DNA from 3 places in the Nonomuraea sp. NPDC003804 genome. Region 3 is predicted to be linked to each of the others. Evidence: riboswitches for the same ligand, from Rfam matches in the RefSeq annotation. Region 3 holds a riboswitch; each other region holds the start of a gene.
The links. Region 3 has a riboswitch for cyclic di-AMP ahead of ABZX22_RS16600 (NlpC/P60 family protein). Riboswitches for the same ligand answer to the same signal wherever they lie in the genome.

Region 1 (4,463 bases), on a different contig from region 3:
GTCGAGGATGGTGTCGGCGTCGCAGGCCGACAGCGAATGGCCGCCCCGGTGCCGTGCGTAGGTTTGGGGCCCGGTATAACCGAGCAGGACGCGGTCACCGACCTGGGTCGTGCCCAGGACGACGGAGCGGTCAGGGCGCACGGCGACCAGGATTCCCCTGTCGGCGAGTGCGGCCAGCAGCAGGTGCGGACTGCCGTGCTGGACGAGCACGTCGGCGAGAGCGGGGTTCCCGATGCTCATAGGGTGAACGATAGGTAGTAGCCCACGGCTTATCAGGCTAATAGCGAAGAAATCTCCCGATCAAGACAAAGTTGGCTGCGGTCGGGATGAGTTCCCGGGGGGTGGGTACCGGGCTCGCCCAGATCCTGAGACCCTCGTGAATGCGTTCACAAGCCTAGATAGACTCAGAGAGATCCGAGGGGCCCGCTGACGTGTCCCTCAGCCCGTCGCATGCCCGAAGGATCCATCACAGTGAACAAGCCCGTCGTTCTGGTCGCAGAGGAGCTGTCGGAAGCAGGTCTCGCGGTGCTCGGCGCCGACTTCGAGGTCCGTCACACCGATGGCGCCGACCGCTCGCAGTTCCTGCCCGCGCTCGCCGACGTGGACGCGCTCATCGTCCGTTCCGCCACCCAGGTGGACGCCGAGGCCATCGCCGCGGCGCCGAAACTGCGCGTCGTCGCCCGCGCGGGTGTCGGTCTCGACAACGTCGACGTCGAGGCGGCGACGAAGGCCGGCGTCATGGTCGTGAACGCGCCGACCTCCAACATCACCAGCGCCGCCGAGCAGACGATCGCACTCATCCTCGCCAGCGCCCGCAACACCGCGCAGGCCCACGCCGCGCTCAAGAACGGCGAGTGGAAGCGGTCCAAGTACACCGGCGTCGAGCTCGACGAGAAGATCGTCGGCATCCTCGGCCTCGGCAAGATCGGTCAGCTCGTGGCCCAGCGGCTGCAGCCGTTCGGCGTCGAGCTGATCGCTTACGACCCCTACCTGCCGCCGGCCCGCGCCGCGGCGATGGGCGTCAAGCTGGTCAGCCTCGAGGAGGTCATCAGGACCGCCGACTTCATCACCGTGCACCTGCCGAAGTCGAAGGAGACCCTGGGTCTCATCGGCGACAAGGAGCTGCACGAGGTCAAGCCGTCGGTGCGCATCATCAACGTGGCCCGCGGCGGCATCGTCGACGAGACCGCGCTCTACTCCGCGATCAAGGAAGGGCGCGTGGCAGGCGCGGGCCTGGACGTGTTCGCCAAGGAGCCCTGCACCGACAGCCCGCTGTTCGAGCTGGACCAGGTCGTCGCCACCCCGCACCTCGGCGCCTCCACCCACGAGGCCCAGGAGAAGGCCGGCACCCAGGTCGCCCGCAGCGTCAAGCTGGCCCTCGCCGGCGAGTTCGTGCCCGACGCGGTCAACGTTCAGGGCGGCGTCGTCGCCGAGGACGTCAAGCCGGGCCTGCCGCTGGCCGAGAAGCTGGGCCGCGTCTTCACCGCGCTCGCCGGTGAGACCGCCACCAAGCTCGACATCGAGGTCCGTGGCGAGATCGCCGCGCAGGACGTGCGGGTGCTGGAGCTGGCCGCGCTCAAGGGCGTCTTCACCGACATCGTCGAGGACGCCGTCACCTACGTCAACGCACCGCTGCTGGCCAAGGAGCGCAGCCTGACCGTCGAGCTGGTCACCAGCTCCGAGAGCCCCGACTGGCGCAACGTCGTCGGCGTGCGCGGTGTGCTGGCCGACGGCCGCACCGTCTCGGTGTCGGGCACGCTGTCGGGGCCGCGCCAGATCACCAAGATCGTCGAGGTCAACGGCTACGAGATGGAGATCGAGCCGACCGACCACCTGGCCTTCTTCACCTACACCGACCGGCCCGGCATCGTCGGCGTCGTGGGTCACCTGCTCGGCGAGAAGGGCATCAACATCGCCTCCATGCAGGTGGCGCGGGACGTCAAGGGCGGCAAGGCGCTGATCGCGCTGACCGTCGACTCGGCGATCCCGTCGGACGTGATGGACCAGATCGTGGCGGAGATCGGCGCCGACAGCGGGCGCTCGGTCGACCTGTCCGATTGACGCTTCCCATGGAGAACGCCCTTCCGCCGCTCGGCGGGAGGGCGTTCTTTCTTTCCGCTGTCGTCTCGCATCGTGAGATATTCGGACGTCCAACGAGACAGCATGGACCGTGCCAGGTACTTTGGTAGGGATGCGCTGGGTACTCGTACTTATTACCTGCCGCGACGGGGCCTGTTAGGGCAGGTCGACTACCCGTCGCGGTGAGCGGCGTTGCGTCGGCCTTAAGTCCCCTTTCGTCCGGTCCGTGATCCGGACCGCACGAGACCAGGCCCGGTCGGATTCGCGACCGGGATCCGACGTCCGATTCCACTCGCGTCCGCGAAAACGAGATGAGCCACGTGTACGACATGTATCCATGGAACCGCGCCGACGACCACGAGGAAGAGGCCGCGCAGGCCCTCCAGACCGCCCTGGACCGCAGGGACAACGGCGGTTCCCCCTTCCCCGGCTGAGCGGGACCACCCTTCCTCCCGCTGGTTCTCCTGCTGGGCGGGAGCACCCTTTCCCCCTGAGGGCGCCGGCCGGCTTCCCCTGTTGAGCGGGACCACCCGGTGGAGGTCCCCCTGCTCCACCGGGGAGACCCCGGATCCCCCTCCGGGCGCGCGTCAGCCCGGAAACCGCCTCCGGTTCCCGGGCTGGTGCGCGCTCCGACGGGTCAGAACGTGGCTCGTAGCCCCACGGGCGCGGACGAGGACTTCGCCTCGACGAGCCGCGCCTGCTGCTTCACGCCCTTGGGGTCGGGCCGTACCGCGCCGACGAACGCCTGGCGCCGCCACGCGCTGAGCTTCTCCTCCTTCACCACGTCACCGCTGTGCGGTGCGTGCACCATGTAGCCGGGCTTCGAGATCATCCCGACGTGGCCCAGTCCGCTGAAGAAGACCAGGTCGCCGGGCTTCAGGTTGTTCCACGTGATCTTCTTGTCGTACGCCTGGTACTGGTCGGCGGCCACGCGAGGAAGCTCGATCCCCGCCTTCTTGTAGGCCTTCATCGTCAGTCCTGAGCAGTCGTAGCCGTTCGGCCCGGTGCCGCCCCAGACGTACGGCGTGCCCCGCTTGGCCATCGCGAAGTCGAGCGCGATCTGCCATGCGGGCTTGGGTGCCTTCTCGAGCTGGGCCTTCTTGATGTCCGCCCCGGTGAGGGTCACCGTACGAGCGGGGTCGTCCTGGACGGGCCGGTCGGTGCCGGGTTCGGCCGTGACCGGCTGCTTCGGGGCGGGAACGGGGGCGGCCGACGCGGGGGAGGCGGCGGCGATACCTGTGGCGAGGAGGCCGCCGACGACGGCAGCCGTGATGATGCGAGACAGGGGAATGTCCTTCCACGGGGCCGACCGGGTTAGCTGACGGGCTCGGGCGTGGAAGCCGCCCTACGGCATGGGGGTGCCGATTCGCCCCAGGGGGAATGGGTCCCCGGCTCCGTGCGAACGTCGCACCGGATTAGGCTGGCCGAGACTCTAACGAAAGGGTCAAAAGACCGCAAACACGACAAAACGCCTTGTCCAGACAATGAGATCAGGTGTTCGCCAGCCGAGACGACCCGGTAAGGTACCGGCCATGGAGTCGCGCAACATTCGTCTGGCCGTCATCCCCGGTGACGGGATCGGCACCGAGGTCGTCGCCGAAGGGCTCAAGGTCCTGGAGGCGGTCGGCGCCAAGATCGAGACCACCCACTACGATCTGGGCGCCACTCGCTACAACGCCACCGGCGAAACCCTGACCGACGAGACGCTGCAGGAGCTGCGCGGCTACGACGCCATCCTGCTCGGCGCGATCGGCGACCCCAGCGTCCCGCCGGGCGTCCTCGAGCGCGACCTGCTGCTGCGGCTCCGCTTCGAGCTCGACCACTACGTCAACCTGCGTCCGGTGAAGCTCTTCCCCGGCGTGACGACCCCGCTGGCCGACACCCGCCCCGAAGACATCGACATGATCGTCGTGCGCGAAGGCACCGAGAGCCTCTACGCGGGCGCCGGCGGCGTGCTGCGTCGCGGCACCCCGCACGAGATCGCCACCCAGGAGTCGCTCAACACCGCCTTCGGCGTCGAGCGCGTGGTCCGCTACGCCTTCGCCAAAGCCGCCGAGCGCCCCCGCAAGAAGCTCACGCTGGTCCACAAGACCAACGTGCTGACCTACGCCGGCGACCTGTGGATGCGCACCGTCAACCGGGTGGCCGCCGAGTTCCCCCAGGTCACGACCGACTACCAGCACATCGACGCGGCCTCGATGTTCTTCGTCAGCCAGCCCGAGCGCTTCGACGTGATCGTCACCGACAACCTCTTCGGCGACATCATCACCGACATCGGCGCCGCCATCGCCGGCGGCATCGGGCTGGCCGCCAGCGGCAACATCAACCCCGACCGGACCGCGCCCAGCATGTTCGAGCCGGTCCACGGCAGCGCGCCCGACATC
Region 2 (4,463 bases), on a different contig from region 3:
GCGCCTTCCACGAGGCCAACGGCATCCTGACCGAGGCGTGGAGCCCGCTCGGGCAGGGCAGGGGGCTGCTCGACGATCCGGCGCTGGCCACGCTGGGCCGCAAGCACGGCAAGTCGCCCGCGCAGGTCGTGCTGCGCTGGCACGTCCAGCTCGGCAACGTGGTGATCCCCAAGTCGGTCACCCCTTCGCGGATCAGGGAGAACATCGACGTGTTCGACTTCACCCTCGACCCGGAGGACATGGCGGCGATCGGCGCGCTGAACAACGGCACGCGCCTCGGTCCCGACCCCGCCACGTTCAACTGGATGGGCTGACATGAGCGAACGGGCACGGCCCGCGCCGCCGGCGCGGGCCGTTCGCATGTCCGCGATAAGGGAGGATTGATCGCGGAAAGGGAGGTTTGTCATGCGTGAGTTAGCGTGGGGCATCGCGGCCACGGGCGGGATCGCCAGGACGGTCGGCGCGGTGATCGCCGCGGAGCCCGGCATGCGGGTGGCCGCGGTCGGCTCCCGCGACCAGGGCAGGGCCGCGGAGCTGGCGGCGGCGCTCGGCGCGGACGCGGCCTACGGCTCCTACGCCCAGCTATGCCAGGACCCCGCCGTCGACGTGATCTACGTGGCCACCCCGCACGCCCAGCATCTGGAGGTGGCCGAGGCGGCCATCGCGGCGGGCAAGGCCGTGCTGTGTGAGAAACCTCTCGCCGCGAGCGTGGCCGACGCCGAGCGGATGGTGAAGCTGGCCAGGCAGGCGGGCGTGTTCCTGATGGAAGCGATGTGGATGCGCTTCAACCCGCTGATCAGGGCGCTGCTGACGGAGGAGAGGTTCGGGGAGCTGCGCTCGGTGCAGGCCTCGTTCGGCTTCGTCCAGCCTTACACGGCCGAGCACCGGCTCTGGAACCCCGCGCTCGGCGGCGGGGTGCTGCTCGACCTGGGGATCTACCCGTTCGGGCTGGCGCAGCTGCTGCTCGGCGAGCCGGCTGAGACGCATCTCACCGGATCGCTCGGCCCCTCGGGCGTGGACGCCGAGGTGGCGGCGCTGCTCACCTACGCGGGCGGCACCAGGGCGCTGGTCGAAACCTCGCTGCTCAGCCCGCTGGCCAACACCGCGACCGTGGTGGGGACGGGGCTGCGGGCCGACATCGCCGCGCCGTTCTGGGCGCCGCGGCGCATCGTGCTGTCGGGGCCGGGCGTGGAGCCGGAGGAGCTCGTCCTGGACCCCGCCATGAACGGCTACGCCGAGGAGGTGCGCGAGGTGCGCGCCGCGCTGGCCGAGGGCAGGACGGAGAGCTCGGTCATGCCGCTGGACGAGAGCCTGGCGATGATGCGGATGCTGGAGGACGCCAGGGTCAGGCTAGGCGCTCGGTAGCGCGGGCCGCCGCCTCGGCGTGGCCGGAGCCCGCGGCCGCCCGGAAGTGGGCGCGGGCCCGGTCGGGGCGGCCCTCCCTGCCCTCCAGCAGGCCGAGGTTGAACATGGCACGCGGCGCGGCCTCCTCGTGGCCGGTTTCGATGGCTCTGGCGTACCAGCGCCGGGCCGCGTCGGTGTTGCCGCAGCAGTCCTCCAGGACGCCGAGGTTGAACATCGCCCTGGGCGTGCCGGCCCTGCCGTACCAGTGGCGGGCCGCGTCGAGGTGGCCGCTCTCGTCCTCGATCAGCGCGAGGTTGAAGGCCGCCCGCTGGACGGCGGCCGGATGGCCCGATGCGATCGCCAGGAGATACCATCGCCGGGCTTCGTCCGGACGGTGTCCGTCTTCCCGCAGCCCCCTGTTGAACAGGTCCTGTGGCGACATGACCTGACCGTAAATGATCGCCGGACCTTTATCAATTTGTAAGCTACTTGCCTCGTGTATTACCTTAGGCTCACTCAAGGCATAAACCGGGCATTCCGGACATTGCCTGTCATTGCAATCATCACAGGTTCGCCTGTGACCGCTGAATCCGCACCATGCGGAACCGGGGACCCACTTCCTCTGGGGTGAATCGGCACACCGTGCCGTAGGGCAGCTTCGCGTCCGAACCCGTCAGCTAACCCGGTAAGCGGCAGGAAGCTAGCAAGGAGTTCCCCTTCCCATGGCAAAGCACAGCCGTAGCCGTGCCCCGAAGCTCACCTACGCGCATGCCGCGCTCGGCGCCGTCGTCATCGCCGGCTCGTTCGTTCCCACCGCCGCCCAGGCCGAGAAGCTCCCGCTGTCCGAGAGCCAGCGGGTAGCCGTCCTCGCCAAGGCGCCCAAGGAGGAGGCCGGCAAGCCCGCCGCCGCCAGGCCGGAGGCCAAGGTCATCCCGTCCGCCACCGTCGTTCTCTCCGAGGCCAAGAAGCAGGTCGGCGTCAAGGAGAACTCCGCGGGCGGCGGAACCAAGTTCCAGAACTGGTACGTCGGATCGCAGCGCGCCAGGGAGACGGTCGTCAGGGACGGCGGCGACGTCAGCGCGTACGCCAACGCCCCGTGGTGCGCGATGTTCGTCTCGTGGGTCGGTGAGATGACCGGCGCCCGCACGCAGGTCGGCTGGGACGCCTACACGGTGACCCACGCCAAGTGGTTCAAGGCCAACAAGCGCTGGGGCACCGCGCCCAAGCCCGGCGCCGTCGTCTTCTTCGCCTGGGACGGCAGCAAGCGCCTCGACTCCATCGACCACGTCGGCTTCGTCGAGAAGGACAACGGCGACGGCACGATCAGCACCATCGAGGGCAACACCGGCAACGGCGCCGTCGAGCAGCGAGTCCGCCCGAAGTCGCAGGTCGTCGGCTACGGCTACCCCAGCTACGGCGGCTGACGCTTCCCCTTCCCCCGCATTCCCCCCGGCCCTGTCGCCAGGACGGCCACGCGCCGCTCCGGTGACGGGGGCCACCCACGGGCTCGGGCCGGTCCCTTCGGACCGGCCACCCTGTTCCCCCCGCAGAACGTTCCCCCCGCAGAACGCTCCCCCAGGCCGCGACGGCGCCGTCTCAGCGCGCGTGCCCTCCGGCCACCCGCAGGACCCTCGTCCATCCCCCCGTCTGCACCGATCAGCCGGGGAACCGCAGGTAAGCAGCCGGCACGGCGTCGGTGAGCCACACCCCGTTGGCGCTGACCACGAACTCGTGCCCGGCCGCGTGCATCGCCCGCGCGTCGACGACCAGCACCACCGGGACGCCGCGCCGGGAGCCGACCCGCACCGCCGTCTGCCTGTCGGCCGACAGATGGACGTGCCTCCTGGTCATCGGCAGCAGGCCCGAGCGCCTGATGGCGGCCAGGTTGCGCCCGACGGTGCCGTGGTAGAGGACGTGCGGCGGCTCCACCGGCGCCAGTCCCAGGTCGACGGGCACGGAGTGGCCCTGGCTCGCCCTGATGCGGTCGCCGTTGATCGCGTAGCGCCGCTTGTCGTTGTCGGCCACCACCGTGTCGAGCTCATCCCTGGTGATGGGGAAGCCGTGCCTGGCCGCGGCCGCCAGCAGCTCGTCGATCGGCACCCAGCCGTGCTCGTCCAGCGTGATCCCGATGGCGGCGGGGTCGTGGCGCAGGTGCCTGGCCAAGTACTTGGAGATCCGCACGGTCCTGTCGGTCATGCGGGCATTGTGCCGACCGCCCGCCGTACCCGGCAAAGAGGGTACGGCGGGCGGGCCGCGCTCAGCCGCCGCAGGCGGCGAAGACGAACGTGTCCTTGAGCATCGAGTAGCTGTCGCGGACCCTGGTCGCGCCCGAGGTCACGTCGTGCTGCAGGACGGTCATCCTGGTGGCCTTGCCCGTGGGGTACTGGGAGACGTGCAGGGTCACCTGGTTGTCGCCGGTCCAGTCGAGCTTGTGGACCGTGCCCTCCTTGGGCAGCTTGATCGCGTGGCCTCCGACGACCTGGCCGTCCGCCAGGTCGTAGAGCTTCACCTTGGTCCCCCCGACCAGCACCGCGATCGTCCTGCCGTCGGCGTGCAGCGCGTGCGGGCCGTTGGCCGACACCAGCTGCGGCGGCGTGTCGCTCAGCAGCCGCCGGCCCGCCGGATCGTAGACGTGCATCTCCAGCACCGACTCCGCGCCGTCCATGGTGGCCAGCACCTTCTCCCCGTCGCCGCTGAAGCCGACGAAGACGCTGTTCCTGGGCAGCGTCCCGAGCCTGGCGCCGGTCGCGGTGTCGAACACCTGCGCCCTGCCGGCGACGACGGCGAGCCTGGCCCCGTCGTCGGACAGCTGCAGCGTCACGTCGTACTGGCTGGTCCTGGGTGGCAGCGCGTCCTTCGGCAGCACGCGGACACCGCCCTTCACGGTGCGGACGGCCAGGTGGCCGGCCTTGGTGAAGTAGGCGACCCGGGTGCCGTCGCCGGAGACCGCGACGGGCGCGACGGCGTAGTCGACGGGCTTGCCGTCCGCGCCCAACGCGCGCAGCTGCGCGTCCTTCAGCGGCGTGACCTCGCCCTTGTGGGAGACCAGCCGCCAGGTGCCGCAGGGCACGGCGGTGCCGTCCTTCTGCGGGCAGCCCTGGGCGGAGGCGTAGCGGATG
Region 3 (4,463 bases):
CACGTGGTCCGCCTGGGCCTTGGTCGGCAGTTCGAGCCGGCCGACCAGGGCGATCACCTCTTGCCCGGGGGCGATGGCGACGCCTTCACCCACCTGGTCGACGGCGCCCGCGGCGTCGAAGCCGAGGCCGTAGGAGTCGAGCTCGCGGGCGACGCCGTAGTCGCTGAGCGAACCTGAGGCGACCGCGAGGTCGAACGGGTTCAGGCCGGCGGCGGCGACCTTGATCCGGACCTGGCCCCGGCCCGCCTGGGGAGTCGGGGCCTCGATGAGCTCGGGAGAGCCGGAACCGCCGATGAGCGCACGCATGGTTGTCATGCGGACGACCCTAGGGAGAGAAGCTCTCTTCTGGTAAGAAGGTACCTGGAAGTGCGTAAGCCACCCGGAGGAGCTCGCATGGCGACCACGACGGCGGCCGCGCGCCGTGCCGCGGCCAAGCAGGAGTACGACGCGTACGTCGCGCAGTGCCCCTCGAGGAAGCTGCTGGACACCCTCAGCGACAAATGGGTCAGCCTGATACTCACCGCCCTGGCCGGCGGCTCGATGCGATACAGCGACCTGGCCAGGACGGTCGCGGGCGTGAGCCAGAAGATGCTGACGCAGACGCTTCGCGGGCTGGAAAGGGACGGGCTCGTCTTCAGAACGGTGACCGCCTCGGTGCCGGTGCGCGTGGATTATGAGCTCACGCCACTCGGAACGAGCCTGCTCCCACTCATGGCCGCGATCAAGGAATGGGCGGAGTGTCACATCGAGGATGTCGAGCTTGCCCGCGAACGCTATGACGCCGGGCAGGCCGCTGAAAAATCGGCGTGAAATTCAGGATAAGAGCGCATTGCGGTCGGCCGGTTGTGGCCTGATCTTCGCGCCGTATGCCGCGCGAGTTCTTCATATAGAAACGATCAAGTCAATAGTCGCCGTCAAGCGCTTCGTGGAATCAACCTTGACGACCTTTCGAGTATGCGTTTACCGTCTGCGGGATGAGCAGCGGTGCTCGAGCCGAGACGTCGCCGAGTTGTGCTGTTGGGGGGAGGGCTCCCGATGGATGTGCTCACCGACGACGGAGTCGTGTTGAGCCAGGACGACCTGGATCTCCTCGCGGAGTTGGCCAAGGGTGTCACGGTCGACCGCGTGGGCAGAACGCTGGAGATCAGCGGCCGCACGGTCCGCCGCCGCCTGCGCGTCATCTGCGACAGGATCGGCGTCGCCACGGCCATCGAGGCCGTGGCCTGGGCCGCGCGCCGACGACTGATCTAGTCGGCGATCCGTACGGCTCCCGCGAACGGCCTGTTGGCGATCGCGGCGACCCGGACGACGTCACCCGTGCGGGGCGCGTGCACCATCATCCCGCCGCCGATGTAGATGCCCACATGGTGCAGGTCGTTGTAGAAGAAGACCAGGTCGCCGGGGCGTAGCTGCTCGCGCGAGATGTGGGTGCCGGCCGTCCACTGGTCGCCGGTGTAGTGCGGCAGGCTGATGCCCACCTGCTGGTAGGCGGCCATGACCAGGCCCGAGCAGTCGAAGGAGCTCGGCCCCTCGGCGCCCCACACGTACGGCTTGAGCTGCTGGGTCAGCGCCCAGCGGGCGGCCTGCGCGGCCTTGCCGCTGCCGATGATGGGCAGGTTGACCCTGCTGGCGCGGGTGCCCGGCCGTCCCGCCTCGCCCAGGGCGCGCCGGAACAGGCTGCTCTCGGTCTTGGCGACCATCGAGGTGATCTTGTCGCGCTTGCTGCCGAGGTCGTTGACGAGTTTCTGGACCTCGGCCAGGCGTGTCTTGGCGGTCGACCTCGCCTTCTCGGCGGCGGCGATGGACTCGGCGAGCTCCTTGACCTCCTGGCCCTGCTGCTGGCCGAGGGCGTAGGAGGTGGCGGCGGCGTCGAGGAAGGAGTCGGGGTCGGCCGACGAGGTGAAGGCCAGGCCGTCGGCGAGGCCGCCGTACATGTAGGTGCTCTCGGCCACGAGCGTGGCTCGGGCGCGCTTGGCGGCCAGATCGGCCTCGCTGGTGGCCAGGACCTTCTTGGCGGTCTCGGCGGACTTCTTGACGCCCTTGAGCTTCTCGCGCTGCCCGTTGTACTGCTCGGTGAGCGTCTCGATGTCGTTGTGCATCTTCTCGACGCGCTCGGCGAGCTCCTTGAGCGTCGGCTTGGGGTCGGCGGCGGCCGGGCTCAGCGGCATGGCGAGGGCGAGGACGGCCATCGCGGCGCTCACGACGGCGAACCGCTTCCTGGGGGAGCCCGGTTCGTGGGGGCGGGCGTGCTTGCCCGCGGACTTCCCCTCGTGAGTGCGCCTGCGCTTCACCAACCAGCTCCTCTCGTAGCCGCCGACCGGGTTAGCTGACGGGTTCGGGCCGGAGCAGCCCTACCGAGCACGGACTCGGACTCACCCCTGTGGCGGTCGGTGGTCCGCCGGCGGGTCCCCGGCTCCCCGTGGTGGGGGATTAGGCGCGTCACCCACGCCTGGCTGCGTGGGTGACATCGTCGCTGGACACTAGTGCAAGCCAGGTTCGTGCTCAACCAGAACTACGGATCCAGTAGAGGATGCGCAAACAAAGGATCACGGGCGGGTCACGTAAAAGCCTGATCAACCAGGGCATTGCGTGCCCTTTGCCCGGATTGGCAGAGATTTGTCGGGCATGTCGTGCGCCGATGCGGAGCGTGCTCGCCTCACTACGTGAGGTCATGTGATGGTAGTTAGGGATGGGCCGAAACAAGCTCGGTACGCTGAAGGGCCATGGAGCAGGTCGTCGAGCGCCCAATGCAGGACACCGAGATCGTCGTACGGCGCGCCCGCACGCCGGACGTCAGGTCGATCAAGCGCCTGGTCGACATCTACGCGGGGGCGGGCCGCAAGCTTCTCGAAAAAGCCACGGTCACGCTGTACGAGGACGTCCAGGAGTTCTGGGTCGCCGAGCGCGGCGGCCAGGTGGTCGGCTGTGGCGCGCTCCATGTGCTGTGGGAGGACCTCGCCGAAATTCGCACGGTCGCCGTCGATCCCGCGGCCAAAGGTTCAGGCGTCGGTCACCGTATTGTTACCGCGCTCGTGAGAACGGCTCGCGACCTGGGCCTTCGCCGGGTCTTCTGTCTGACGTTCGAGGTCGACTTCTTCGCCCGACACGGCTTCGTGCCCATCCAGGGAACGCCGGTATCACCCGAGGTCTACGCCGAGCTGCTGGCCTCCTACGACGAGGGTGTGGCCGAGTTTCTGGACCTCGAGCACGTCAAGCCCAACACCCTTGGCAACACCAGGATGCTGCTTCATCTGGACGCAGTTGACTACGGCGTTGACCAAGAGGAAAGGTGATTGTTGATACTCATGTCGATACGTTGGGCAACAGCAAGCATGTGTCCTGACATGTGCCACATGCGCCATCGAAGCGAGGTGACACGGTGAGCACCGGACAGCCGCCGTACCCGGACCAACCTGACGACAATTCCGGATACGGTCAGCAGAACGCAGGACGCCCTGGCGAGCAGCCGGATCCTGACGTGACGATCGTCGGCTATCGCCATGAGGGCGGCGGCTACGGTCAACCGTCACAGGGCCAGCCCGACCAGGCCTATGGCCAGCAGGGCTACGGCCAGCAGCCCGGTTACGGCCAGCAGGGCTACGGTCAGCAGGGCTACGGCCAGCAGCAGCCCGGCTACGGCCAGCCTTCCTCGGGCCAGCAGGGCTACGGCCAGCAGCAGCCCGGCTATGGACAGCAGGGCTACGGCCAGCCCGCGTCCGGCCAGCAGCCCGGCTACGGCCAGCCCTCCTCGGGTCAGCAGGGCTACGGCCAGCAGCCCCCCGCTTCCGGCCAGCAGCCTTATGGTCAGCAGGGCTACGGCCAGCAGTACGGCCAGCCCGGTTACGGCCAGCAGGCCGCCTCGGGCCAGCAGCCCGAGTACGGTCAGCAGGGCTACGGCCAGCAGTACGCCTCGGGCCAGCAGCCCGAGTACGGCCAGCAGGGCTACGGTCAGCAGCAGGCCTCCTCCGGCCAGCAGCCCGAGTACGGGCAGCAGGGCTACGGCCAGCAGCACGGCTCCTCGGGCCAGCAGCCGGAGTACGGCCAGCAGCCGGAGTACGGGCAGCCCGGCTATGGCCAGCAGCAGCCCGGGTACGGCCAGCCGGCGTCCGGCCAGCAGCCTGGCTACGGCCAGCCCTCCTCGGGTCAGCAGCCCGGTTACGGCCAGCAGCCCGGCTACGGTCAGCAGGGCTACGGCCAGCAGGGCCAGTCGCAGCCCGGCTACGGCCAGTCCTCGCCCTACGGCCAGCAGCAGCCCTACCAGCCCGGTTACGGCCAGCAGCAGCCGCCCGCCTACGGCCAGCCCGGCTACGGCCAGCCGTACGGCGCGCCGGCCGGACTGCAGCCGCCCGGCGCACCCGCCCCGCTCGCCGAGTGGTGGCAGCGCCTGGTCGCCCGCATCGTCGACGGCGTGATCTTCGGGGTCTTCTGGGTCATCGTGAGCACGGTCCTGTTCATGGTCGCGG

Region 1: linked by a shared signal. The riboswitch ahead of ABZX22_RS17180 (C40 family peptidase) and the one ahead of ABZX22_RS16600 (NlpC/P60 family protein) in region 3 are both predicted to bind cyclic di-AMP.
Region 2: linked by a shared signal. The riboswitch ahead of ABZX22_RS40055 (CHAP domain-containing protein) and the one ahead of ABZX22_RS16600 (NlpC/P60 family protein) in region 3 are both predicted to bind cyclic di-AMP.

Annotation. Positions count from the first base shown of each region.
Region 1 is NZ_JBEXMT010000011.1:56,777-61,239, reverse strand. Features, by position in the region: gene ABZX22_RS17195 (hypothetical protein) at 1-240, opposite strand, end outside; gene serA (phosphoglycerate dehydrogenase) at 472-2,061, shown strand; gene ABZX22_RS17185 (hypothetical protein) at 2,391-2,513, shown strand; gene ABZX22_RS17180 (C40 family peptidase) at 2,717-3,205, opposite strand; cyclic di-AMP (ydaO/yuaA leader) riboswitch at 3,368-3,511, opposite strand; gene ABZX22_RS17175 (3-isopropylmalate dehydrogenase) at 3,612-4,463, shown strand, end outside.
Region 2 is NZ_JBEXMT010000042.1:57,994-62,456, forward strand. Features, by position in the region: gene ABZX22_RS40040 (aldo/keto reductase) at 1-314, shown strand, start outside; gene ABZX22_RS40045 (Gfo/Idh/MocA family oxidoreductase) at 406-1,365, shown strand; gene ABZX22_RS40050 (hypothetical protein) at 1,346-1,786, opposite strand; cyclic di-AMP (ydaO/yuaA leader) riboswitch at 1,917-2,051, shown strand; gene ABZX22_RS40055 (CHAP domain-containing protein) at 2,067-2,768, shown strand; gene ABZX22_RS40060 (RNA 2'-phosphotransferase) at 3,001-3,540, opposite strand; gene ABZX22_RS40065 (hypothetical protein) at 3,602-4,463, opposite strand, start outside.
Region 3 is NZ_JBEXMT010000010.1:201,560-206,022, forward strand. Features, by position in the region: gene ABZX22_RS16585 (NADP-dependent oxidoreductase) at 1-315, opposite strand, end outside; gene ABZX22_RS16590 (helix-turn-helix domain-containing protein) at 394-810, shown strand; gene ABZX22_RS16595 (LuxR C-terminal-related transcriptional regulator) at 1,036-1,251, shown strand; gene ABZX22_RS16600 (NlpC/P60 family protein) at 1,248-2,291, opposite strand; cyclic di-AMP (ydaO/yuaA leader) riboswitch at 2,297-2,447, opposite strand; gene ABZX22_RS16605 (amino-acid N-acetyltransferase) at 2,724-3,293, shown strand; gene ABZX22_RS16610 (RDD family protein) at 3,380-4,463, shown strand, end outside.